3 regions of the Variovorax sp. GW822-FHT04A09 genome follow, and region 1 is predicted to be linked to each of the others. Evidence: predicted binding sites of a transcription regulator. Region 1 holds the regulator's gene; each other region holds the start of a gene.

Region 1 (4,539 bases):
CGTGACCGACACGATGCCCATCAGCACCGGGCTGCGCAGCACGCGCGACCAGGCGGCAGCCGTGAGCGCGGCGGGCCGGATGCCGCTGGGCAGCGTGAGCCAGACCGAGGCGGCGCTCACGACGCTGAGCGCCGCGATGGCCATGAAGGCCATGCGCCAGCCCAGGTGGCCGCCGATCAGCGCGCCTATCGGCAGGCCCAGCACCGAGGCCACCGACCAGCCGAGAAAGACGAAGGTGACGGCGCGCCCGCGCTGCTCGGGCGGCACCAGCATGCCGGCGCAGGCCGCGGCCTGGGGCGTGAAGATGGCGGGCGCGATCACCGTCAGCATGCGCACCGGCAGCAGCGCGCCGAAGCTGGGCACGAGCGCCGCGACCACGTGCCACGCGGCGTACCAGAGCAGGGTGAGGGCCAGCAACTTGCGGCGGTCCCAGCCGGCGACCGCGGCGGCCAGCAGCGGGGCGCCCAGGCACATCACGAAGGCGGCCGCGCTGATCAGCTGGCCTGCAGTGGCGACCTTGATGGCCAAGGAGGCGCTGATCTCATTGAGGGTGCCGGGCACGACCATCACGCCCGTGCCGATCACGAAATTGCCGGCCAGCAGCGCCCAGAGCGCGCCTCGCTGCGGCGCGGGCCGGCTCATGCGCTCACCGCCGGACCTGCAGCGCGCCGGGGTTCACGATGTTCGTGGGGTTGCCCTTGATGAAGCTCACGACGTTGTCGAACGCCTGGCCGAAGTAGCTTTCGTAACTTTCCTGCTCGACGTAGCCGATGTGCGGCGTGCAGATGCAGTTTTCGAGGCGCAGCAGCGCATGGCCCTGCAGCGGCGGTTCGCTCTCGAACACGTCGATGGCCGCCAGCCCGGGGCGGCCGCGGTTGAGCGCGGCCAGCAGGGCATCGGCCTCGACCAGCTCGGCGCGCGAGGTGTTGACGAACAGCGCCGTCGGCTTCATGCGCGAGAGGTCTTCGAGCTTGACGAGGCCCTGGGTGTCCTCGTTGAGCCGCAGGTGCACCGACAGCACGTCGGCGGCGGCAAAGAATTCGTGGCGGTTCTGCGCCACCTGGAAGCCGTCGGAGCGCGCCTTGGCGCAGCTGGCCTCGCGGCCCCAGATCACGACCTGCATGCCGAAGGCCTGCCCATAGCGGGCCACCAACTGGCCGATGCGGCCGTAGCCCCAGATGCACAGCGTCTTGCCCTTGAGCACCGAGCCCACGCCGAAATTCGGAGGCATCGACGCCGACTTGAGGCCCGACTGCTGCCAGGCCCCGTGCTTGAGGTTGCTGATGTACTGCGGCAGGCGGCGCATGGCCGCCATGATCAGCGCCCAGGTGAGTTCGGCGGGCGCCTGCGGCGAGCCCGAGCCTTCGGCCACCGCCACGCCGCGTTCGGTGCAGGCGGTGACGTCGATGTGGCCACCGACGCGACCGGTCTGGGAAATCAGCTTGAGCTTGGGCAGCTTCTCGATCAGCTGGCGGGAGATCTGGCTGCGCTCGCGGATGAGCACGATGACGTCCGCATCCTTGAGGCGAACCGACAGTTGGCCGATGCCCTTGACCGTGTTGGTGTAGACCTTGGCGGCGTAAGCGTCCAGCTTGGCAGCGCACTGCAGCTTGCGCACGGCGTCCTGGTAGTCGTCGAGGATCACAATGTTCATGGCATGCCATTGTGCCTCGCAGCATCGGCACGTCGCACGTGTGAACGTTTGGATACCCCATGCCAGATGGCGCCCGGGAGGCCTGTTTCAGACCATTGGGGGTGAATCCGCCATGCGCGTGCGGGGCGCGCAGGCACGGCGGGTTCGTTCGCACCTTCTCAGTGCAGGTGGCTGGGGCGGGGCGTGCCGCTCCCGGTTTCCGCAGCTTCCAGCGCGGCGAGCCGGTCGAGTTCGGCGCACACGTCGGCCATGCGGCCGGAGATCACGACCCGGTTGGCACAGCCGCGCTGCGGGCCTTGCCGGTCGACCACGCGGACCACGCGCAGCGGGCGGGCGGGCGTGGCGGCGGCGGACGGCGACGTGGCCGGCGTCGGGCTGCCGGTGGTGCGCGCCGTGCAGGCCGGGCGAATGGCCACGTAGCGCAGGCCGGCCGCTGCGTCGCCGCTCTCACCATGCGACGGGCGGCGGGCGGGCATCCAGCGGGTGGCCAGCGATTGCAGGGGCGACCAGAGGTCGGCGATGGCGAGGAGGGCGATTCCCATGTGAACTCCAAAAAAGTATGAGGTTGAACACAGGCAGGATTTCTTGAATCGGCCACGACAGGGTGATGGCGACTTCGCGCCATACGCCCGCCACCTGTCGCGGCCGGATGAGGTGCTGCTGCCGTTGGCAGCAGGCCAGGGGCCTACATCAGCATGGTGTTGCGGATGAGGCCGACCGCGAGGCCTTCGATTTCAAAGGGCTCGCCGGGCTGGACGATGATGGTCGGGTAGTCGGGGTTCTCCGCGTGCAGCTCGATCACCTGCTTGTTGCGCTTCAGGCGCTTCACGGTGACTTCTTCGCCCAGGCGTGCCACCACGATCTGGCCGTTGCGCGCTTCCTTGGTGGCCTGCACGGCGAGCAGGTCGCCGTCCATGATGCCGGCGTCACGCATCGACATGCCGCGCACCTTGAGCAGATAGTCGGGCTGGCGCTGGAACAGCGTGTTCTCGACGTAGTAGGTCTGGTCGACGTGCTCCTGCGCGAGGATGGGTGAACCCGCTGCGACGCGGCCGATGAGCGGCAGCGCGAGCTGGGCCATGCCGGGCAGCGAGAGCGAGAACTGGTTGCCTTCGCGGTGGCGCGTTTCGTGGAGCGAGCGCAGCGCATCGCCCTTGAGGCGGATGCCGCGCGAGGTGCCGCTGACGAGTTCGATGACGCCCTTGCGGGCCAGGGCCTGCAGGTGCTCTTCGGCGGCATTGGCCGACTTGAAGCCCAGCTCGTTGGCGATTTCGGCGCGCGTCGGCGGCGCACCGGTGCGTGCGATGGCGGCCTGGATCAGGTCCAGGATCTGCTGCTGGCGGGCGGTAAGCTTCACTGCGAACTGCATAGTGGTTTCCTTGCGGCACTGGCTAGATATCCAGTACCTGTATTTTTAACCAGTTTTCAAAAGTTGACAAGCCATGACTCATTCCTCTTCGTCCGAGACGCGCCGCGTGGTGGTGCTGGGCACCGGCGGCACCATTGCCGGCAAGGCTGCCAGCAGCGGCGACAACATCGGCTACACCGCCGGGCAGGTGGGGGTGGCGGACCTGCTGGGCGGCATCGAGGCGCCGGCCGGCGTGACGCTGGTGGCGGAGCAGGTCGCGCAGCTCGACAGCAAGGACATGGACGCCGACACCTGGCGCCAGCTGGCCGCGCGCTGCGCACACTGGCTGGCGCAGCCTGATGTGGCTGGCATCGTGGTCACGCACGGCACCGACACGCTGGAGGAAACCGCCTTCTTCCTGCACGCCGTGCTGGCGCCCGCCAAGCCGGTGGTGCTGACGTGCGCGATGCGTCCGGCGACGGCGTTGTCGCCTGATGGTCCGCAGAACGTGCGCGACGCGCTCGTGGTGGCTTCGACGCCGGGCGCGCATGGCGTGACGGTGGTGTGCGCGGGTGCGATCCACAGCGGGCTCGATGTGCAGAAGGTGCACACCTACCGCCTCGATGCCTTCGCGTCGGGCGATGCCGGGTCGGTCGGCTACGTGGAAGAGGGCGAAGTGCGGCGCGTGCGTGCGTGGCCGCAGGGAGCGCCGTTCGATGCGGCGCGGCTGGAGGCGGTATCGAAGCCGTGGCCCCGCGTCGAGATCGTCATGAGCCACGCGGGCGTGAGCGGCGCGATCGTGGAGGCGCTGTTGCTCCCGTCGGCTGAGCCCTTGCGCGGCCTGGTCGTGGCCACGACCGGCAACGGCACCATGCACCACGCGCTGGAAGCTGCAGCGCTGAAGGCTCAGGATGGCGGCGTGTCGGTGTTGCGCGCCACGCGCTGTGCGAACGGACGCATCCTGCCGAAACCCGGTGACGGGCTGCGGGATGCGGGCGCACTCACGCCGGTGAAGGCGCGGGTCGCGCTGGTGCTGGAACTGTTGGGAGTGGCCGCCCTGCCTGAGTCGGAGGGCGGCTGAGGGGCTGACGGATCAGCCGCTGTCGAATCAGCTGTTCAGTGCGGCAAGCGCGCGCTGCGTGATCTCGTCGACCGTGCCTACGCCCTGGATGGCGCGGTACTTCGGCGCGGCGGCCGGATCGGCCTTGGCCCAGGCCGAGTAGTAGTCGACCAGCGGACGGGTCTGCTGGCTGTAGACGTCGAGCCGCTTGCGCACGGTCTCTTCCTTGTCGTCTTCGCGCTGGATCAGCTCTTCACCGGTCACGTCGTCCTTGCCTTCCACCTTCGGCGGATTGAACTTGACGTGGTAGGTGCGGCCCGATGCCGGGTGCGAGCGGCGACCGCTCATGCGTTCGATGATGTCGCCGAAGGGCACATCGATCTCAAGCACGTAGTCGAGCTTGACGCCGGCCGCCTTCATGGCGTCGGCTTGAGGAATGGTGCGCGGGAAGCCGTCGAACAGGAAGCCGCCGTTGCA
Region 2 (4,539 bases), on a different contig from region 1:
CGCGGGCGGCAGCACCGGCGGCGGCGGCCAGGTCTGCAGCTCGAAGCCCGCCAGATCGGACTCCGTGATGAAGCGGGTGCGGTTGGCGTACAGGTGCCGGTCGCCGCGCGCCGCCTGCTGCGTGATGTGGAAGCGCTGCGGCATCACCAGGTGCAGGTGGTCGCGGGCCCGCGTCATCGCCACGTAGAGCAGGCGCCGTTCTTCTTCCAGCTCGTGCGCGCCCTGCGCCACGTCGGCCGGCATGCAGCCGTCGACCACGTTGATCACATGCACCGAGTTCCACTCCTGCCCCTTGGCCGAATGGATGGTCGACAGGATCAGGTAGTCCTCGTCGAGCGAGGGCGGGCCAGGCCGGTCGCTCGTGGCTTCGGGCGGGTCGAGCGTGAGCTCGGTGAGAAAGCGCTCGCGCGAGCCATAGCCGGCCGCCAGCCGCGCCAGCTGTTCGACGTCGGCACGGCGCACGCCCGAGGTGTCTTCGTACAGCCGCTCCAGGTGCGGCTGGTACCACTGCATGGCCACCTCCACATCGGCCGGCCACTGCAGCGACGGCGCGCGCAAGGCGGCATAGGCCTGGGCGAAGTCGGCCCACTGCTCGCGCGCGGCCGACGGCGGCACGAAGTCGCGCACCGCCGCGGCCGGGTCGCCCGCCTGGTCCATCGCGTCGAGCAGGCGCGTGCCTGTGGCCGGCCCCACGCCGGGAATGAGCTGCGTGACCCGGAAACCCGCCATGCGCCCGCGCGGGTTCTGCGCGAAACGCAGCACGGCGAGCAGGTCCTTCACGTGCGAGGCCTCGAGGAACTTGAGCCCGCCGAACTTCACGAACGGGATGTTGCGCCGCGCCAGCTCCAGTTCGAGCGCCGCGCTGTGCGACGAGGTGCGAAACAGCACCGCCTGCGACTTCAGCGCCAGCCCGCCCTCGCGATGCGACAGGATCTTGTCGGCCACCCAGCGCGCCTGCCCGGCCTCGTCGGGCACGAGCACCAGCACCGGCTTGCCGGCCGAGGGCTTGTCGGTCCACAGCGTCTTGGCGTGCCGCTCGGCGGCCTGCGCGATGACGCGGTTCGACACGTCGAGGATCGGCTGCGTCGAGCGGTAGTTGCGCTCCAGCGTGACGATGCGCGCGGCCTGCGAGAACTGCGAGGGAAAGTCGAGGATGTTGCGCACCGTGGCGCCGCGGAACGAGTAGATCGACTGCGCGTCGTCGCCCACCACCGTCACGCCGCGCCCGTCGGGCTTCATCGCACGCAGGATCTCGGCCTGCAGCAGGTTGGTGTCCTGGTACTCGTCGACCAGCACGTGGTCGAAGCGCGCGCCGACGTGCGCGGCCAGCGCGGGCTCGGCGACCATCTCGGCCCAGTAGAGCAGCAGATCGTCGTAGTCGAGCACGTTCTGCTGCTGCTTGGCCTCGACGTAGGCGCCGAATAGCGTCTTGAGCTGCGCCTCCCACTCGGCGCACCAGGGAAAGCTGTCTTTCAGCACAACGGCCAGCGGCGCGCGCGTGTTCACGCAGCGCGAGTAGATCGACAGGCAGGTGCCCTTGCGCGGGAAGCGGTTGACCGTGGACGACAGGCCCAGCTCGTGCCGCACCAGCCCCATGAGGTCTTCGGCGTCGCCGCGGTCGTGGATGGTGAAGTTCTCGTCCAGCCCGATCTGCGCGGCGTATTCGCGCAGCAGCCGCGCGCCGATGCCGTGGAAGGTGCCAGCCCAGGGCAGCGCGGGCGGGCGCTCCGACTTCAGGCCCAGCACGCGCGCCAGCACCTGGCCCGCGCGGCGCTCCATTTCCTGCGCGGCGCGGCGCGAGAAGGTGAGCAGCAGCAGGCGCTGCGGATCGACCCCGTCCGCGATCAGGTGCGCCACGCGGTGCGCCAGCGTGCTGGTCTTGCCCGAACCGGCACCGGCGATCACGAGCAGCGGCCGGTGGTCGGCGCCGACCGCCGCGCCCACGCCGTGCTCGACCGCCGCGCGCTGGTCGTCGTTGAGCGCGGCGAGCGCCGCGGCCAGGCGCTCGGCTTGCGTCTTCGGGGGGGTGGAAAGAACGTGGGACGCAGGGGTCTGCATGGGCACGACTTTACTGTATGTCCGTCCAGTTCGAGTGCCTTGTCGCCCTGTGGCCGGTGACATAATCGCGCCTCGCTGCAACCGGAGACTCCCCATGGAAACCGCCCCGTCTCGGCAGCTTTCAACTCCCTGGCGACGCTGCGCGTGATGTACTGACGCCGGGTTCGCGGGAATTGAAAGCGCCCCGCCCTCGCCCATCGTTCAGTCACCCCCGGGAGTGAGCCCATGCTCAACATCTTTACGCTCGCCAACGGCCGCCTCGTCCAGGAAGAGATCGAGTCGCTCGAAGAGCTCTCCAAGTTCCAGCCGATCTGGGTCGACCTCGAGTCGCCCACGCTCGAGGAAAAGCGCTGGATCAAGCAGTACTACGGCCTCTCGATTCCCGAAGACGCGATGGACGAGGACATCGAGGAATCGGCCCGCTTCTACGAGGAAGACAACGGCGAACTGCACATCCGCTCCGACTTCTTGATCGACGACGACGAAGACCCGCGCACGGTGCGCGTCGCCTTCATCCTGAACCAGCACAACACCGACCTGCGCAGCCGCGGCGTGCTGTTCTCGATCCACGACGAAGACGTGCCCGTGTTCCGCCTGCTGCGCATGCGCGCACGCCGCGCGCCGGGGCTGATCGAAGACGCCAAGGAAGTGATGCTCAAGCTCTTCGACGCCGACGCCGAGTACTCGGCCGACACGCTGGAGAACATCTACGACGAGCTCGAGGTGGCGGGCAAGAAGGTGCTGTCGGGCAACGTCAGCGACGAGCTGGCCGGCGAGGTGCTCGGCGCCATCGCGCGCCAGGAAGACTTGAACGGCCGCATCCGTCGCAACGTGATGGACACGCGCCGCGCCGTGAGCTTCATGATGCGCAGCAAGATGCTCAACGCCGAGCAGTTCGAGGAGGCGCGGCAGATCCTGCGCGACATCGAGTCGCTGGACAACCACACGGCCTTCCTCTTCGACAAGATCAACTTCCTGATGGATGCGACCGTCGGTTTCATCAACATCAACCAGAACAAGACCATCAAGATCTTCTCGGTGGCCAGCGTCGCGCTGCTGCCGCCCACGCTGATCGCGAGCATCTACGGCATGAACTTCAAGTTCATGCCCGAGCTCGACTGGGCCATGGGCTACCCCTACGCCATCGCGCTGATGGCCGCGAGCGCGCTGGTGCCGATGTGGTACTTCCGCCGGCGCGGCTGGCTCAAGTAGCTCTTCACACTGGGTGCTAGAGTGGCTGTCGGCAGGCAGCTGACCTGGAGAGCCCCGTGCGCAGACTTCGTTTCCTCACCAACCGCCACCGCGCGCCGTCGACGAACACCGCGCTCGGACTGCTGCTGGCCTTCAACGCCGGCGCCATCAATGCGGGCGGCTTCCTCGTGCTGCACATGTACACCTCGCACATGACCGGCTTCGCCTCGCAGCTGGCGGACGGCATGGTGCTGGGCAACCTCACGCTGCTGCTGAACGCGCTGGGCGCGATCCTGGCGTTCGTGAGCGGCGCCGCGGTCTGCGCGGTGCTGGTGAACTGGGCGCGGCAGCACCGGCTGCATGGCGTGTACGCGCTGCCGCTGCTGCTGGAGGCCGCGCTGATGTTCCCGTTCGGGCTCGCCGGCGCCATCACGCTGACCTGGGCCACGCCGTTCGCTGTGCCGCTCACGGTGCTGCTGCTGTCGTTCATCATGGGCCTGCAGAACGCCGTGGCGTCGAAGACCTCGGGCGGCAGCACCCGCACCACCCACATGACCGGCAACATCACCGACGTGGGGATCGAGCTGGGCAAGATGCTCTACTGGAACCGGCGCGCGCCGTCCACGCCGCTGCCGGTGCGCCACGACCGCAGCCGACTGCGCCGCTGCGGCGGGCTGGTCGGCATGTTCGTGCTCGGCGGCGCCGTGGGCGCGCTGGGCTTCAAGCACGTGGGCTTTATCTGCGTCGTGCCGCTGGCCGCGCTGCTGCTGGCGCTGTCGATCCCGCCGCTGCTGCGCGACCTGCCGCAGCTGCGCCGGCTCGCGCCGTAGGCGGGTTCTTCAGGCCGCGGCGCGGCAGGGAGGCGAGCCAGGCGTCGACGAGCGCGAGGCTGTAGCGGCTCGCCACCTCGGCCACGAAGCGCGTGAAGTCGCCGTGCGCGGCATCGTCGGCGCGGTCCGAGATGGTCCGCAGCGCCCCGAAGGGCACGCCGTAGTCGTGGCAAGCCTGCGCCATCGCAGCGCCTTCCATCTCGACGGCGAGTGCGTCGGGCAGCGAACGCTGCAGGGCCCCGCACTCCGCGGTGGTCGACACGAAGCGGTCGCCGCTGATCAGCAGGCCGCGATGCACCCTCGGTGCACGCAGATGGAATTCATCGACCGCCTTCTGCCCCACCAGGCCCACCGGATCGCGCAGCGTGCCCTCGGCCACCGCCGCCAGCGCATCGCCGATGGCCGCATCGGCCGCGAAGCGCGAACGCCCCATCAGCGGCACCTCGTACTTCGGAAAGAT
Region 3 (4,539 bases), on a different contig from region 1:
GCGCACCGTCGCGATGCGCACCGGTCCCTTCTCGATCTTCTTGCGCAGGCGGTGGATGTAGACCTCGATGGCGTTGATGCTCACCTCTTCGCCCCATTCGCACAGCCGGTCCACCAGCTGGTCCTTGCTGACCAGCCGGCCGGCGCGCTGCAGCAGCACCTCGAGCAGGCCCAGTTCGCGCGCCGACAGCTCGATCATCTTGCCGTCGATGGTCGCCACGCGGCCGGCCTGGTCGTAGACCAGCGGGCCGTGGCGGATCGCGTTGCTGGTGGCGCCCATGCCGCGCCGCGTGAGGGCGCGCACGCGCGCCTCGAGCTCCTGCAGGCTGAAGGGCTTGGCCATGTAGTCGTCGGCGCCGTGGTCCAGGCCCTTCACGCGCTCTTCCACGCTGTCGGCCGCCGTGAGCACCAGCACCGGCAGCTGCGAGCCGCGCGCGCGCAGGCGCTTGAGGATCTCGATGCCGTGCAGGCTGGGCAGCCCGAGGTCGAGGATCAGCAGGTCGAACTCGCTGTGGGTCATGAGCGCGGTGTCGGCCTGCGAGCCGTTGGCCACATGATCGACCGCCGCGCCCGAGGTGCGCAGGCTGCGCAGCAGGGCATCGGCCAGCACCTGGTCGTCTTCGGCAATCAGTATTCGCATGAGCCACCTCCGGCGGATTCAGGCGCCATGCCGGCGCAGTTCACATTTGTCTCAACGCGAGTCTAGCCCGCTGTATAGGCTTCGAGTCCGATGGTTACCACGGTGGCGATCTCGTCGCCCACGCTGGCGCGGAACTCGCGCTCGGTCTGCGTCACGGCGCGGCGGAAGGCGTCCAGCCAGGCCAGCCCGTCGGCCGTGAACAGCACGCGCCGCGCGCGCGCATCGAGCGGGTCGGGCCCGCGTGTGACCAGCCCCCAGGCCTCGCACTGGTCGACCAGCGTGCCCATGGCCTGCTTGGTCATGCCGGCGCGCTCGGCCAGCTCGGTCAGGCGCGAGCCCTCGCGCGCCAGGTGCCGCGTGATGTGGATGTGCGCCGCGCTCACCTGCGCGCGCGCCGCGAGGTTGGACAGCGCCAGCGGCACGTCGATGTCGTGCGCCATGAGCGCCAGCACGCGCTCGTCGAAACGGCGCATCGCATGGCCCAGCAGGCGGCCCAGATGGGTCTGGCGCCAGGCGTCGGGATCGGTGGGAAAGGCGGGGTCGGCCATGGCCTCAGATGGTAAGGCAAACTGACTTTAAAGTGGGTTTGCGAAACGCCATGAGCCCCTACACTACTGTTCAAGCATCCAGCCTGTGGTTAAAAGCAGATGGATGAATCCCGACACAAACCGTTGATATTCAAGGAGATTTCCACATGGACGCAGTCGTCAAGGGCGCAAGCATCTCGGTCGCCAACAGTGAAAAGGCCAAGGCCCTGCAAGCCGCGCTGGCCCAGATCGAAAAGCAGTTCGGCAAGGGCACGATCATGCGCCTGGGCGAAGGCGAGGCGCTCGAAGACATCCAGGTGGTCTCCACCGGCTCGCTGGGCCTGGACATCGCCCTGGGCGTCGGCGGCCTGCCGCGTGGCCGCGTCGTTGAAATCTACGGCCCGGAATCCTCGGGCAAGACCACGCTCACGCTGCAGGTGATCGCCTCCATGCAGAAGCAGGCCGGCACCTGCGCCTTCGTCGACGCCGAGCACGCGCTCGACGTGCAGTACGCCCAGAAGCTCGGCGTGAACCTGTCCGACCTGCTGATCAGCCAGCCGGACACCGGCGAGCAGGCGCTCGAGATCGTCGATTCGCTGGTGCGCTCGGGCGCCGTCGACCTGATCGTGGTCGACTCGGTCGCCGCGCTCACGCCCAAGGCCGAAATCGAAGGCGAAATGGGCGACTCGCTGCCCGGCCTGCAGGCCCGCCTGATGAGCCAGGCGCTGCGCAAGCTCACGGCCACGATCAAGAAGACCAACTGCATGGTCATCTTCATCAACCAGATCCGCATGAAGATCGGCGTGATGTTCGGCTCGCCCGAAACCACCACCGGCGGCAATGCGCTGAAGTTCTACGCCTCGGTGCGCCTGGACATCCGCCGCATCGGCACCATCAAGAAGGGCGACGAGGCCATCGGCAACGAAACCAAGGTGAAGGTGGTGAAGAACAAGGTCAGCCCGCCGTTCAAGACGGCCGAGTTCGACATCCTGTTCGGCGAAGGCATCAGCCGCGAGGGCGAGATCATCGACATGGGCGTGAACGCCAAGATCATCGACAAGTCGGGCGCCTGGTACGCCTACAACGGCGAGAAGATCGGCCAGGGCCGTGACAACGCCCGCGAATTCCTGCGCGAGAACCCCGACCTGTCGCGCGAGATCGAGAACAAGGTGCGCGAATCGCTGGGCATTCCGCTGCTCGCGGCCGACGCCGGCAGCGAACCCGAGAAGGCCGAGAAGCCCGCCAAGGCATCGAAGGCCGACAAGGCGGCGGAGTAAGTGAGACGAAGCGGCCTTCGCGTGTTGCGTGGGCCGCCTGAGCGACCCACCACCCCCGAATGGCCTTCAGCGCCCCCTCCCTCAAAGGCCGCGCCCTGCGCCTCCTGAGCCAGCGCGAGCATTCGCGCGCGGAGCTGGAGCGCAAGCTGGCCAGGCACGAGGAAGAGCCCGGCACGCTGGCGAAGGCGCTCGACGAGCTGGTCGCCAAGGATTTCATCAGCGAGCCGCGCGTCGTGGCCTCGGTGCTGCACCAGCGCGCCGCCCGCTCGGGCGCGCTGCGCGTGAAGCAGGAGCTGCAGGCCAAGGGCATCGCGCCCGAAGCCATCGCGCAGGCGGTGGCCGGCTTGCAGGGGACCGAAGTCGAGCGCGCCACGGCCCTGTGGCGCCGCCGCTTCGACGCGCCACCCGCCGATGCGAAGGAGCGCGCGAAACAGATGCGATTCCTGATGGCGCGCGGTTTCTCGGGCGCCGTCGTGTCCAAGGTGCTCAGGAGCGACTTCGATGACCCAAGCGACGACCCCAACGGCGAATGAAGGCGACGCGGCCCTGTCCCGCGTCATCACGCAGCGCGTGCAGTGCGAATGGCGCGACGCCTATGCGCTCGCGTCCGACCCGAAGCGGCTGCCCGACTGGGCCAGCGGTCTCGCGAAAAGCGCGCTGGTGCCGCACGGCGACCACTGGATCGTGCGCACGCCCGAAAGCGGCGAGGCCCGCATGCGCTTTGCGGCGCCCAACGACCTGGGCGTGCTCGACCACTGGGTGGCGCCCGAAGGCGTGCCCGAGGTCTACCTGCCGTTTCGCGTGATCGGCGTGGCGCCCGGCGTGTGCGAGCTGCAGTTCACGCTGCTGCGCCAGCCGCACATGGACGATGCGGCCTTTGCGCGCGACGCCGGATGGATCGCGCGCGACCTGCAGGCCCTGCGCCGCCTGCTCGAGGCGGGCTGAGCCCGGCCTGGCTTACTCGGTGGCCGTGACGTCGTCGGCCAGCGGGTTCTCGGCCTTGTACGCGGCGATGTCGCGCACGTTCTTCTGCACCGCCACCGCGCCGAACAGGCTCAGCAGGAAGGCCATGGCGTAGAAGCCCTTCTCGCTCGCGGCCAGCGAGGCGTTGAACAGGCCCACGGCCAGCAGGCCCACCGACAGCAGCAGCGAGACCCAGCACAGGCCGAAGTAGATGCCGGTGACCGAGATGCCCTCGAGCCGGTCGCGCACCGTCTTTTGCAGCGACACGGCCGAGAACAGGCCGTACATGAGGATGGTGAAGTAGTAGCCCTTCTCGTTGAGCTGCATCGCGGCATTCCACAGCCCGAGCAGGTACACGATGGCGCCGATGATCAGCGCGGCCCAGGATGCGGCGACGAATGCGCCGGTCGGTTTCTGAAACTTGACGGTTCCCATGACGATCCTCCTCGTTGTTGTGTCGCGCGATTATGGTGCGGGAAGGCGGTGGCATGATCGCCAGCGACCGGCCTCCCAGGAGGCGGCTTTCCAGAAAAACCGGAGGAACCCTTCATGTCGTCGCCACCCGCCCACCCGCAGTCCCTCGTTCGCACCGGCGCCAAGGCCGGCTTCGCCTTCGCCGGCTCGGCCATCAAGGGCGCGCTGATCGGCCTGTTCCTCGGCGGCGGCGTGTTCTTCTACTACCTGAGCCAGCTGCAGGGTCCGGGCATCCCGGCGGCGCGGGCCGGTGGCGCGGGCGCCATCCTGGCGCTGCTCATGTCGCCGCCGCTGCTGGTGGCCGTGCTGCTGTCGCTGTTCGTCGGCGTGTACTTCCTGCTCGGCGTGCAGCGGGGCCGCGCCCGCGCGATGCAGCACCTGGTCGCGGCGCGCGGCGAGGCCGTGTCGCAGCGGCTGGGCGACGCCATCGCGGGCCGCATCGAAGCCATGCCGCGCACCCACGGCGGCTTGCAGCGCGTGGCCGACTGGCTGTCGCCCGACGCCCTGTGCCAGCAGCTCGCACCGGTGCTCGGCGAAGGCCGGGCCGTGCGCGCGGTGGTCGGCTTCGTGCTGGGCCGCCTGCCCCTGAGCGACATGCTGGCCGAGTGGCAGCAGGAACGTGCCGCGCACGGTGCGACGACACCGGCGACGGGCGAAGA

Evidence for each region. The regulator LexA, encoded in region 1, represses DNA repair genes until DNA is damaged. The targets are predictions, from matches to a motif close to ACTGTATNNNNATACAGT.
Region 2: a site for LexA is predicted at 2,071-2,088, ahead of AC1RLW_RS24290 (ATP-dependent helicase). Genes of this name have one in related genera too.
Region 3: a site for LexA is predicted at 1,253-1,270, ahead of recA (recombinase RecA). Genes of this name have one in related genera too.

What each region holds. Positions count from the first base shown of each region.
Region 1 is NZ_JBXAMV010000001.1:1,185,362-1,189,900, reverse strand. Features, by position in the region: gene AC1RLW_RS05340 (MFS transporter) at 1-642, opposite strand, end outside; gene AC1RLW_RS05335 (D-2-hydroxyacid dehydrogenase family protein) at 647-1,654, opposite strand; gene AC1RLW_RS05330 (hypothetical protein) at 1,813-2,196, opposite strand; gene lexA (transcriptional repressor LexA) at 2,340-3,023, opposite strand; gene AC1RLW_RS05320 (asparaginase) at 3,097-4,083, shown strand; gene adk (adenylate kinase) at 4,111-4,539, opposite strand, start outside.
Region 2 is NZ_JBXAMV010000005.1:194,575-199,113, forward strand. Features, by position in the region: gene AC1RLW_RS24290 (ATP-dependent helicase) at 1-2,058, opposite strand, end outside; gene corA (magnesium/cobalt transporter CorA) at 2,284-3,270, shown strand; gene AC1RLW_RS24300 (YoaK family protein) at 3,327-4,079, shown strand; gene AC1RLW_RS24305 (5'-methylthioadenosine/adenosylhomocysteine nucleosidase) at 3,985-4,539, opposite strand, start outside.
Region 3 is NZ_JBXAMV010000004.1:292,196-296,734, forward strand. Features, by position in the region: gene AC1RLW_RS21470 (response regulator transcription factor) at 1-639, opposite strand, end outside; gene AC1RLW_RS21475 (MarR family winged helix-turn-helix transcriptional regulator) at 702-1,187, opposite strand; gene recA (recombinase RecA) at 1,334-2,443, shown strand; gene recX (recombination regulator RecX) at 2,503-2,976, shown strand; gene AC1RLW_RS21490 (polyketide cyclase) at 2,945-3,388, shown strand; gene yiaA (inner membrane protein YiaA) at 3,401-3,841, opposite strand; gene AC1RLW_RS21500 (hypothetical protein) at 3,956-4,539, shown strand, end outside.